3 regions of the Neobacillus sp. B24 genome follow, and region 3 is predicted to be linked to each of the others. Evidence: predicted binding sites of a transcription regulator. Region 3 holds the regulator's gene; each other region holds the start of a gene.
The links. The regulator Rex, encoded in region 3, represses fermentation and respiration genes when NADH is low (regulators of the CRP and FNR family bind a similar motif). The targets are predictions, from matches to a motif close to TTGTGAAATATTTCACAA.
Positions count from the first base shown of each region.

Region 1: a site for Rex is predicted at 2,393-2,410, ahead of adhE (bifunctional acetaldehyde-CoA/alcohol dehydrogenase). Genes of this name have one in related genera too.
Region 2: a site for Rex is predicted at 2,182-2,199, ahead of ACZ43M_RS18690 (cytochrome c oxidase subunit 2A). Genes of this name have one in related genera too.

Region 1 covers NZ_AP035777.1:1,788,673-1,792,963, reverse strand. The annotation lists gene adhE (bifunctional acetaldehyde-CoA/alcohol dehydrogenase) at 1-2,273, opposite strand, end outside; gene ppc (phosphoenolpyruvate carboxylase) at 2,488-4,291, opposite strand, start outside.
Region 2 covers NZ_AP035777.1:3,791,822-3,796,112, forward strand. The annotation lists gene ACZ43M_RS18680 (isoprenylcysteine carboxyl methyltransferase family protein) at 87-656, opposite strand; gene ACZ43M_RS18685 (type III polyketide synthase) at 653-1,744, opposite strand; gene ACZ43M_RS18690 (cytochrome c oxidase subunit 2A) at 2,430-2,579, shown strand; gene ACZ43M_RS18695 (cytochrome c oxidase subunit II) at 2,601-3,077, shown strand; gene ACZ43M_RS18700 (b(o/a)3-type cytochrome-c oxidase subunit 1) at 3,080-4,291, shown strand, end outside.
Region 3 covers NZ_AP035777.1:292,771-297,061, reverse strand. The annotation lists gene ACZ43M_RS01605 (acyl-CoA dehydrogenase family protein) at 1-805, opposite strand, end outside; gene ACZ43M_RS01600 (DUF4395 domain-containing protein) at 933-1,364, opposite strand; gene ACZ43M_RS01595 (redox-sensing transcriptional repressor Rex) at 1,484-2,140, opposite strand; gene moaC (cyclic pyranopterin monophosphate synthase MoaC) at 2,156-2,644, opposite strand; gene ACZ43M_RS01585 (ABC-F family ATP-binding cassette domain-containing protein) at 2,797-4,291, shown strand, end outside.

The sequences.
Region 1 (4,291 bases), 1.5 Mb from region 3:
GCGTTGTAGCGAATGACATATGGCAGCATAATACTGTTAGCCCGTCCGTGCGGGATATTAAACTGGGCACCAAGCACATGGGCAAGGCTATGATTGATTCCCAGGAAGGCGTTCCCGAATGCCATTCCTGCTATCGTTGCGGCATTATGCATTTTTTCACGGGCGAGTTCATCACTTCCATCCCGATATGCTCTTGGCAAATATTCAAAAACAAGCTGACTAGCTTTCATGGCCAGTCCGTCCGTATAATCATTTGCCAAAACGGAGACATATGACTCGATCGCGTGTGTAAGCACATCCATGCCAGTATCAGCCGTCACATGTTTCGGAACGGTCAAGGCAAACTGGGGATCGACAATGGCCACGTCGGGTGTAAGCTGGGCATCGACTAATGGATATTTTATATTGCCATTTTTGTCAGAGATGACAGAGGCAGATGTAACCTCTGAGCCTGTGCCTGATGTTGTTGGAATCGCAATGAAATTCGCTTTACTGCGAAGTGCCGGAAACTTTACAACCCTCTTGCTTGGGTCAAAGAACTTCTGAGTCAGGCTCTTGAAATCTGTATCAGGATGTTCATAGAATAACCACATCGCTTTTGCCGCGTCCATGACCGAGCCGCCGCCAAGGGCAATAATGAAGTCCGGCTGGAACTTTCTCATCCTTTCAGCCCCTGCCATGACTGTATCGATGCTTGGTTCTTGTTCAATATCCCAAAAAACATCACAAAGAACATTGTTAGTATTCTTTTTTAAATAATATTGAACTTTATCGACATAACCGTTCGAAAGCGCACTTCCGCTTGTAACGATAAACGCTCTCGAGATTTTCGGAATCGCTGCGAGCATTTGAATCGAGTTTTTCTCAAAAAATATTTGCGATGGTACCTTAAACCACTGGGTCATGGTTCTTCTTTTCGGTACTTTTTTAATATTCAACAGGTTTGCTGCCCCAACATTCTGTGACACTGAGTTCCCTCCATATGTTCCGCACCCGATGGTTAGTGACGGTAACGAAGTGTTATAGACATCCCCCATGGCCCCATGTGTAGTCGGTGCATTAACCATGATTCTGCCCGCTTTCATTCTTACAGCAAAGCTGTCGATAACATCCTTGTCTTCGGTATGGATAGCTGCCGAATGGCCCAGCCCTCCGTATTCGAGCGTTTGTTCACAAACTAGCAGCCCTTCTGCAAAACTGCTCACCTTGTAACAGGCAAGGATCGGACTTAATTTTTCGCATGAAAGGAGATACTTCGGTCCGACACCCTCGATTTCTGCAACTAGTATCTTTGTATTGACCGGAACATTGACACCGGCCATTTTCGCAATCATATAGGCCGGAAGACCGACAATCATTGGATTCAACGCTGCATGTTTAGAGTCAATGACAACCTGTTCCACCAGATGCCGTTCCTCGTCATTTAAGAAATAGCAATTATTGGAGATAAATTCGTTTCGTACCTCATCATAAATTTCCTGATCAATGACAAGAGCTTGTTCGGAGGCGCAGATCATGCCGTTGTCAAAGGTTTTTGACAGGATAATATCATTGACAGCCCGCTTAATATTTGCACTTTTTTCAATATAAGCAGGAACATTACCGGCACCGACACCCAGTGCAGGTTTTCCGGAACTATAAGCAGCCTTTACTAGATTCGGACCACCCGTTGCCAAAATAAGTGAAACCTTCGGGTGTATCATTAAAGCTTGAAACGCTTCGTGTGAAGGGGTTTCAATCCACTGGATACAGTTCTCTGGTGCCCCGGCCTTCAATGCCGCATCCCGCAAGAGCTGGGCTGCAATAGTACAGCATTTTTGTGCATATCGGGGAAACGCAAAGATGATTGGATTGCGGGTTTTTAGTGAAATTAGCGATTTAAAAATGACCGTAGAAGTCGGATTTGTAATTGGAATGATACCCGCAATCACTCCGACCGGTTCTGCCATTTCCACCATCTCTTCATTTTCGTTTTCACTGATCACCCCTACAGTTTTCATATCCCTGATATTGTTGTAAATCATCTCGGTAGCAAACATATTTTTGAAGACTTTATCTTCATAAACCCCTCTTTGGGTTTCTTTTATGGCGAGTTTCGCCAAGTATCTGTGATTTTCAAGCGCAGTCAATGCCATTTGTTTGACAATTTCATCAACCATTTCTTGACTAAACACGCGGAATTCGTTTAACGCCTTGGCAGCATTACCTGCCAACACATCAATCATCTCAGCAATTTGCTGCTTCTCCTGAACCACTTTTTCTTTTACAGCCATTTTTATATTCCCTCCAGAAATATAGATTTGAGCTTTCCTTGCGCTTCTGGAAAAAATATATCATGTCAGATTTTCGAATATTGTCGAATCTTGCGCAAAAATGAATGAATACCCATTCATTTTTCAAAAGTTCACAAAAAATTCAAATGTTGCATGCACCAATAAAAAAAGCCATAAACCCTATTGGAATAGAGTTTATGGCTCGGAATAATAATCAGCCTGTATTCCTTAACCCTGCGGAAATCCCGCTAATGGTCAGTAATACTTCCATTAATAGTTCTTCACTGAGCTCATCTTGTTTTCGCAGCTCGCTGATTAGCTCAACTTGCAAGAAATTTAACGGATCAACATAAGGGTTCCGTCTAAATACCGATTCCTTAATATTCGGTGTATGGTCAAGCAACTCTTGATCCTCCGTGATTTTTAGCAGGATGGCTTTTGTACGCTCATACTCTTCAAGAATATTTGAAAAAATTCTTTCGCCCATTACTTTATCGTCAACCAGTAATAAATACTCCTTTGCGGTTGGAATATCGGCTTTCATTAAGGCCATTTGCAAGTTATCAATGGTCGATTGGAAGAATGGCCAATTTTGATACATTTGCCGGAGCAGCTTCAAATTCTGCTCACCCTTGACTGCAAATGTCTCGAGTCCAGTCCCTGCAGCATACCAGCCTGGAAGCAGCTGACGGCTTTGTGTCCATGCGAACACCCAAGGTATCGCTCGCAAGTCCTCAAATCTTCCTTTATTCTTACGGCTCATCGGCCTTGAGCCAATGTTTAATTCAGCCAATTCCTTTAATGGGGTTGCCTGATGGAAGTAGCTAAGAAAATCTGGGTTTTCGAAGACTAGAGACTGATATTTGGCCAGTGCGGCATCAGAAATTTCCTCAATTGCAATTTCCCACTCTTTTTCTCGAACTTGCCCCAAAATGGCAGCCTTTGATACTCGAGCAGAAGCTAACAGAAACGTGGAGGTTGCCTGTTCCAGACTTCGGTATGCAATATCCTCAAGCAGATAGCGTGATGATAAGACTTCTCCTTGTTCGGTAATTTTCACTCCGTCACCAATGGTCTCCGCTGGCTGGGATAGAAGGCTTCTATGTAACGGCCCGCCGCCCCGGCCTAATGAACCGCCTCGGCCATGGAAAAATTTCAAGCGAATCTGATAACGCTTTGCCATTTCGTGAATTTCAATCTGGGCGTTATAAAGTTTCCAGTTTGCAGTTAATGTCCCACCGTCTTTACTTCCATCTGAATAGCCGAGCATAATTTCCTGATGGTCACCGAGTACAGTCAGATGTTGCCGATACACTGGCATATTGAAAAGTGTTTCCATAATTTTTGGACCTGACGTTAAATCGTCAATTGTTTCTAGAAGCGGTGCCACATTTAAATGGCTCTCCAATTTCCCATCAGCATGAAGACGATATAGCCCGGCCTCTTTCGCTAGTACAAGTACCTCAAGCAAGTCGCTTGGAGATTTTGTCATACTAACGAGATATACGGATATTGAACGCCGGCCAAATTCTTCATGTGCCTGCTTGATCATCTGAAATACTTTAATCATTTCCTGTGTTTCGGCTGAATAATCCTCATGGAGCAACAATAGCGGCCGCGGGTCACGAAGAATATCTTGTAATATGTTTATCTTTTCATCCTCGGAAAGACCAGGATAATTTTCTGAGATACCAACTTTTTTCAGGATTTCGGTGATCGCTGCCTCGTGTTCACCGCTATGATTACGAATATCAAGTGTAGCCAAGTGAAACCCAAATAATTGGACCTGGCGAATCAGTTTGCGAATAATCCTCAATTCATGTTTGACAGGATGATGTTTTTTTAAGCTTCTGGCAATCATTTCGAGATCTTCTAAGAGCTTATCAGCTGTCCGATAACCCAAATCTGATTTTCCAACGTGTTTTACCCGTTCAATCATGATGGCAAACGCCCGGCGATACACCTCGTTTTGGTTCGGCCATCTTTTGTCTTCTGGTAAAATTCGGGCCTCATATTTC
Region 2 (4,291 bases), 1.9 Mb from region 3:
ATCCTTGTTGAGAATGATTTTCATCGTTAAGTGAATATTAACATAGGTGAGAATTATTTTCAATAAGATAATGGTAATTGACAAAATTATTTAACAATCTTTGGGATTAACCTTGGACAGTCCTGAAAGGCACCATTATATTCTGTAACACTTCCGAGCGCTTGTTCTTCCTTGGGAATGCGAACCGCTAACATAATAAGGTTTAAAACGGTAAAAAAAAGAGCCGTATAATACGCATTGTAAAGCAGAGGGATCACTACTATTTCTATAGAAACAACCAGATAGTTTGGATGCTTGATATATCGGTAAGGACCCTTGCGAACCACGGCAGCATTCGGCAGGACAATGATTTTAGTATTCCAATATCGCCCGAGTGATCCAATAACCCAAATTCTCAGAACCTGGGTTAAAACAAAACCAGTTAATAAGACAGGCCATATCGGTGACAACCCATGTTTAAAAACTAATACCTCAAGGACGAAACAAATCAAAAACAGCATATGTATTAGGACCATAAATCGATAGTGTATCGTGCCAAACTCAATTGCCCCCTGCCGCTTCATCCACGTTTCATTCTTTTTTGCAATCAACAGCTCAACCATTCGCTGACATAATACAAAACCAAACAAATATGAAAAAGAAAGAAAGTCGTTCATTCAAACCACCTCAACAGCAAAAGCTCCGAACTGAACCCCGGACCTAACGCCGTACAAAGCCCGTATGAACCACGGGGAATATCCAATTTCATCACACGCCTTAACACGTAAAGAATTGTCGCCGAAGACATATTGCCAAACTGTCTTAACACCTCCGAGGATGTTTCAGTCATGGCCTCAGGAAGGTCCATTACTTTCCGGTAGGCCTCTAATACTTTTTTTCCGCCGGGATGGGCAATTAAATAATCGACTTTCTCCAAATCAAGTCGCTTATGCTTTAAAAATGAAGTAATCACCGGCTTAAGCCAATTTTGGATAATTTGCGGAATGTCCCTGGAGAACACTACATATAACCCGTCATTTTTAACATCCCAGCCCATCACATCAAGTGAATCCGGCATGAGGGTCGAGTCGGTCGCAACGATTGATGGTGTAGTAGGTTTTCTGCGGTAGTCATCAATATTGCTTGAATCGCCACAGACTAATGCGCAGGCAACCCCGTCTGCAAACAAGGAAGTCCCAATTAAATTACTTTTTGAGGTGTCATTTCGTTGAAAAGTCAAACTGCATAGTTCAACAGATAGTACCAGCACCTTGGACTTCGGGAACGCCATACAATACTCTGCCGCTCTCGATAATCCGGCGGCACCTCCGGCACACCCCAGTCCCCAAATCGGTATTCGTTTCGTATGTTGATTAAACGGTAATTGATTCATGATTCTGGCTTCAATACTAGGTGTCGCAATTCCTGTTGAGGTAATAAAGAAGATGGCTTCGATTTCCTTGCAGGGAACCGTTTTTTTTAGAAAGTGACCATCTTGTAAGCATTTTGTAATGGCCTCCTTGCCAAGAGTTACAGCACTCTCAATAAAGGCATCATTTTTTTCTTCAAAGGTATGTTCAACCTGGTACCAATCAATTTCTTTTACAAAATGCCTCTTTTCAATTTGACCGTTAGGAAAAGCCTGTAATAACCGATCAATATCTTTAAAAGATTCGGCAAACAGGTTTCTGGCAAATTCACATACCTGATCCTGTTTGATTTCATATGGTGGAAGTACCTCTGCTACGGAAATAATTGAAGGCATTGTCATTCTCCTAATACATAAGGTACTGGTATTTTTTCCAACACACGGATAAATATCCCAATATATTCAAACAAAAAAAAGCTCCCCCAGTCTGGAGAAGCCAACGTTTTGAAGGTTGTTGTTGCTGTGCTTTTTTATTATATCTCGAAAATGAAATCCCTTCATTACGTAAACATTTCCAATTTTAGACGAAGTCTAAATTGTAATGTGGTCATTTTTCAGACTGCTTTTGAACCTCTATTTGAATTTTATTGCCTGCCAGGCTGCCGCATACTTTACAAATCTCTTTCTTGTTATATATTAGACGGCATTGTTCACAATAATATTTCTCCATTTATTCCACCGCTTCCAGCCAAAATAGAATATTTGGTTTATCATATTTCTGTTTTTTTCAAATGGTGACGAAACGAGCGGGCGATGGCTGGTATTATTTCAGTTTGTGAAAGAATTATCAATTACATAAATCACACGGTACATGTGATTGTTCACACTTTATTCACAATTAACGGGATGCATTTGTGATTTAAATCACTGTTACATCAAGTTTTTAACATTAACATAGTAGATACCTAAGGAATGAACATTTTGTGAACTCCTAAATTTCATATTTTTAATTCACAATTGTTTTGTATTATGAAAGAGAACTTATTTAATTTCTTCTAAATTTTGAAAGGGGTGTAAGGGGATGGTGAAGGCGGAACTAAAGACAAAACAACAAACACAGGTCGAAGACAGTTCCTCATTAAAGGGGACATTGGCATCTGTTTTCTTTCTAGGACTTTTTATTATCGTTTCATGGGTAAGTGTCTTCTATCTATTTGTAGATCGTTTTTAATTTTTGAAGGGGGAAAACATTATGCATATGCATAAATTTGAAAAAATTTGGCTGATTTTCGGTGTCAGCTGCTTAGTCATTTTCCTGACAGTGGTTGGGGTAAGCGCCTTCTATTTAGGTAACAAGCCGGCAAGCTGTTTAACGACAATTGATCCTGAAAAGGTGGATACAACAAAGCCATTCGATAAACCCGGACTACATAAGGTTGAAGGGAAAGAATGGGATTATGAGTTAGTTTATGTAGCATCTGCATTCTCTTATCAGCCTGCACAAGTCGAAGTGCCGCTTGGAGCAAAGGTTAAGGTAATGGCTACTACAAAAGACGTCGTCCATGGTTTTGAAGTAGCTGGGACAAATATTAATATGATGCTTGAGCCTGGCTACATTAGCGAATATACGACTACTTTTGACAAAGCCGGAGAATACTTAATCGTTTGTAATGAATACTGTGGTTCTGGACACCACTTAATGTTCTCGAAGATTGAGGTGGTAAAATAATGATGAACAATTATTCAGCAAAAGTAAAGGTTGACCCGCGTGATGCGAAACTTTCTATGGCACACTTTTTTGTAGCATTTGGTGCCCTTGCGCTTGGGGGCTTAATGGGTCTTCTGCAAACCCTGGTCCGTTCCGGAAAATTTGAACTGCCATGGGGTATTGGCTATTATCAAATTCTAACAGCCCACGGCGTTTTGATGGGACTCGTTTTGACAACATTCTTTATTATGGGTTTTCAATATGCAGCCGTTTCAAGAACTGCTGGTACTCATTCTCCTGCTGCAAGACGCACTGGCTGGATTGGATTTTGGTTAATGACTGCCGGTACGCTAATGGCGGGGACGATGATTCTATTAAATGAAGCATCAGTTCTATACACATTCTATGCACCGCTTAAAGCACACTGGATTTTCTATTTAGGTTTGACATTTGTCGTTGTCGGCAGCTGGGTTGACGGTGCGGCACAAATTATGACATACGCAAAATGGCGCAAGAATAACCCAGGGAAGCCAAGCCCACTATTAAGCTTCATGGCTGTTATCAATACGGTAATGTGGATTGTAGCAACTTTAGGCGTTGCGGCAACTGTATTATTCCAGCTGCTTCCTTGGTCACTTGGCATTGTTGATACTGTCGATGTACTCGTAAGCCGGACTTTATTCTGGTATTTCGGTCACCCATTAGTTTATTTCTGGTTACTTCCAGCGTATATGTGCTGGTATGCCATCATTCCAAAAATTATCGGTGGTAAAATTTTCTCTGATTCACTTGCTCGTCTATCATTTATTTTATTCTTGCTCTTCTCGATTCCGGTTGGTTTCCACCACCAGTTAACCGAGCCAGGAATTGATCCAGCATGGAAGTTTTTCCAAGTCATCCTAACATTTATGGTGGTTATTCCATCTTTAATGACAGCATTCTCATTGTTTGCTACCTTTGAAAGATACGGCAGATCGAAAGGTGCAACAGGCCTGTTTGGCTGGTTTAAGGTTCTTCCTTGGAATGACGCGCGTTTCATCGTTCCATTTATCGGGATGGCTTCGTTCATTCCTGCTGGTGCAGGCGGTATTATCAATGCATCCAACCAAATGGACCAAGTGGTTCATAATACAATTTGGGTAACTGGACACTTCCATTTAACAGCGGCAACTTCTGTTGTCTTAACGTTCTTTGGAATCTCATATTGGCTGGTTCCTCACTTAACAGGACGTAAG
Region 3 (4,291 bases):
CCATTTTCCATTTGATTCGGTTAATATCGTAGCTGTTTCGTTTTTCCTTCTCTTTATCTCCTGGCAGCCAGGATGGTACAACAAACGTGGACACCTTATCAGTACCTGAGATTTTCGCAGTGACAACCGAATAATCGGCATGCGCCGCCGAGCAGAAGAATTTATTGCCGTATAATCGATAGTACTTTCCATCCGGAACTGCTTCCAGGACATTGGCAGGCAAATCAGAACCACCCTGAATCTCGGTCATAAACTGGGCGCCAATCGCAAATTCTCCGTTCACCCCCTCTTTTGTATGCATTAAAACATCATACAGTTCAGGGCAGGCTTCGTCCCGGAACTGATCCAAAAGCGCCACCAATCCATGTGTACACGTTAACGGACAGGTTACACCAGCTTCACCCAATTGATGGATCAACATTCTTTTCAAAAAGCTTTCCCAAGCGGGCATTTTGCTAGAAAAAAGCCCTTCTCCAAAGATTTCGGATTCCAATTGGTGAACTTCCTGCGGCCGGACAATTCGGTCAATACGATGATTAAACGCATCATAATGGAGCATGTACGGACGCACCTCAGGGCGTGCGATCCGCTCAGCTAACCTGTTCCATTTAGAAGAAGCAGTAGGAGAAAATGCCAGGAGCTTTTCGTGAATTTCCTTAAACCTGCCGCCGAGAAATTTTTCTGCGGCCTTTTGCAAAAAAGGTTCATCACGATACCAATCAAGATTGTCACGCTTTTCGAGAAATTCATCAAAGCTGTAAGAGTTTTCTCCTCTTGTTTCAGATTCTTGGGAAACGAGTTTCATAGAATGGTCACCCTCCACAACAATTATTCGTAATTTTCAAATTAATTGTAAATGTAAGGATATGGAAACGTCAAATAGAAGCAGGCAACAAAAAAGGTCTGACAAAGTCAGACCTATCTATAGACAATTATCGATGTGCCCTGCGAAAGCGATATTGGGTCCACTGGTAATGAATAAAACAACCGATACAAAAACCAAGAATCGCAACAGTTGCCGCTGCTGCTACCATAATCGTAAATATATACCCGATTGCATTCCAGCCCAATAAAAAGCCGGCAAATCCGAAGGTAAGGCAGGATACAGCAATTTTTTGATTAAATTGCTGCTGCTCCCAATCTTCGGGAATATATTCCTTAGGGTCTTTTCTTAAAAATAATTTTGCAACTTGCATAACCGGATTGTATCCGAATAATAGTCCTGAAAGTCCAGCCAACAATGGGATTAATAAGATCCATTCCTGACCTGATACCCATGTTAGAATCACACTTACTACAATCGTCAACTGATTTGCTTTGACAAGCGGTCGAGGGATTGAACGAACTGAATTTTCTACTCCCACTTTAATTCCAACCTTTCATATTGGATTTATATACTATATTATCCCGTTTTCATCATTTTGTATAGTAAAATAAAACAAAAAGGGCTTTTCACCTATTTTGTGAAAAACCCTTAAAACAGTTATTCTTCTATCTCTTCATCATTTGGATAATGCTTTAAAAAGTAAACGAGTGATTGCAGTTCAACCGCCAAGTCAATATGATGAACACGGATACCTGGTGGAACGTTTAACCGTGCCGGCGTAAAATTTAATATCCCTTTTACATTGGATTTGACAATCTGGTCAGTAATTTGCTGGGCAACAGGAGCTGGAACCGTAAGGATAACTACTGGAATATTTTCTTCAAGTAAACGCTGCTCCAAATCAGCCATATCATAAATCGGAACATCACCGATGGACGTGCCGATTTTCCCCGGATCCACATCAAACGCACACTCAATTTTGGTATTATTATTTTTCAAAAAATTATAGTGTAAAAAGGCAGTGCCGAGATTACCGACCCCAATCAACGCCACCTTAGTCAATTCGTCCTGATCTAGCGTTTTACTAAAAAAGCTTAACAGGTAATTCACATTGTATCCGTAGCCCTTTTTCCCAAGCGCACCAAAGTAGGAAAAATCACGGCGGATTGTTGCTGAATCGACCTTTACCGCTTCACTTAACTCCGCTGAGGACACACGCTGCTTCCCGGAAGAATGCAAGTTCTTCAAAAATCGATAATACAAAGGCAGCCGTTTTGCCGTGGCCTGCGGTATTTTCGTTGTTTCGTTAGCCATACTCCTACCCCCCCGCTATATATTTCGTTTAAAATCACCATTTTTGCCGCCTGTTTTTTCAACTAGGAAAGTCGGTCCAATAACCATACCTTTATCCACGGCCTTGCACATATCGTACACAGTTAAAGCGCAAACCGACGCCGCTGTCAGCGCTTCCATTTCAACACCTGTGCTGCCCTTCGTTTTAACCGATGCCTCTATATGTAATGTATACTGTTGCCGCTCGGTCTTTTCCCAAGAGAAAATGACATTCACGCCAGTCAGCGGAATCGGATGGCACATCGGAATAAGATCCCAAGTCTTTTTTGCAGCCATCACCGCTGCTACTTGAGCCACCGCTAATACATCGCCTTTTTTCATTTCGTGATTCGTTACTTTTTCATAAATCTCATTACTAACAGTTATGCTAGAACGGGCAATAGCGGTGCGTGCCGTTTCCGGCTTGTCACTGACATCGACCATTTTAGCTCTGCCCTCTTCATTAAAATGAGTAAATTCAGCCATAAAATTATTGCCTCCCTTCAAAATGATACAATATTTTCACATAAATGTGTGTGAAACTTTGAACTTTTATTTACAAATTTATGCTAGCCCCGCTTTATTGCCGACTATCAAGGAATACGGTACACTAATTATAGCAATAGAGGTGACAAAAGATGATTTTATTACAGGTTAATCAATTACAAAAATATTATGGTGCTGACCTTATTTTATCCAATATAAAGCTGGAATTACAAACTAGGGACCGGGTAGCCCTCGTCGGACGGAACGGAGCAGGCAAATCAACGCTTTTAAAAATAATTGCCGGTGAACTGGGACATGATGGCGGGGAAATCATCAAACCAAAGGATGTTACCATTGGGTATTTGGCTCAGAATACCGGTCTTGAGTCCAATCTTTCGATTTGGGGTGAAATGCTGACTGTCTTCGAAGGTCTGCTGGATATGGAGAAATCGCTGCGCAGACTTGAGGCACAAATGGCCGACCCTAATATCTTTGAGGATTCAGTAAGGTACGATAGAGTATTAAAAGAATATGACCAGCTTCAAGTGAAATTTAAAGAACAGGGCGGCTATCAATATGAAGCTGATATTCGTTCCGTTCTGCACGGTTTAAATTTCTCTGACCATTCATTAATGATTTCCAGCCTAAGCGGCGGGCAAAAAACTCGTTTGGCATTAGGCAAGCTCCTGTTAACTAAGCCTGATATTTTAATATTGGACGAGCCTACCAACCATCTTGATATTGAAACATTATCCTGGCTGGAACAATATTTGCAGGGCTATGACGGCGCAATTTTGATCGTATCCCACGACCGTTATTTTTTGGATAAAGTAGTTACCCAGGTTTATGAAGTTTCACGCAAACAAATACAACGTTTTCCTGGTAACTATAGCTCTTATCTTGATCAAAAGGCCGCCAATTATGAACGTGATATGAAGCTTTACGAAAAGCAGCAGGAAGAGGTTGCTGCATTAAAGGATTTCATTCAGAGAAACATAGCGCGCGCCACAACAACGAAGCGGGCGCAAAGCCGGCGGAAGAAGCTTGAAAAAATGGACATAATGGACAGGCCGCTAGGCGATGAAAAATCAGCCTCTTTCTCGTTTGAAATAGAGCGGCAAAGCGGCAATGATGTGTTAACAGTTGATTCGCTTGCCGTCGGTTATGAAGGCGAAAAGGTGTCTGAAGGCATTTCTTTTCGTGTCTTTAGGGGCGACAGCATTGCCCTTGTTGGACCGAACGGCATTGGCAAATCCACCCTGTTAAAAACCATTATCAAAAAGCTGCCGGCGCTGGCCGGAACGATTTTCTACGGAACCAATTTATCCATCGGTTATTACGATCAGGAACAGGCCAATTTGACCTCGAATAAACGGGTGTTGAACGAGCTGTGGGATGAATACCCGCTCAAACCGGAAAAAGAAATTCGTACGGTGCTTGGGAATTTCCTATTTACCGGTGATGATGTTTTGAAGAATGTTTCTTCATTAAGCGGCGGCGAAAAAGCGCGCCTCGCTCTTGCAAAGTTGATGCTTGAAAAAGCAAATGTGCTAATTTTAGATGAGCCAACCAACCACCTTGACTTAGATAGCAAGGAAGTTTTGGAAAATGCATTAATTGATTATCCAGGAACGCTTTTGTTCGTCT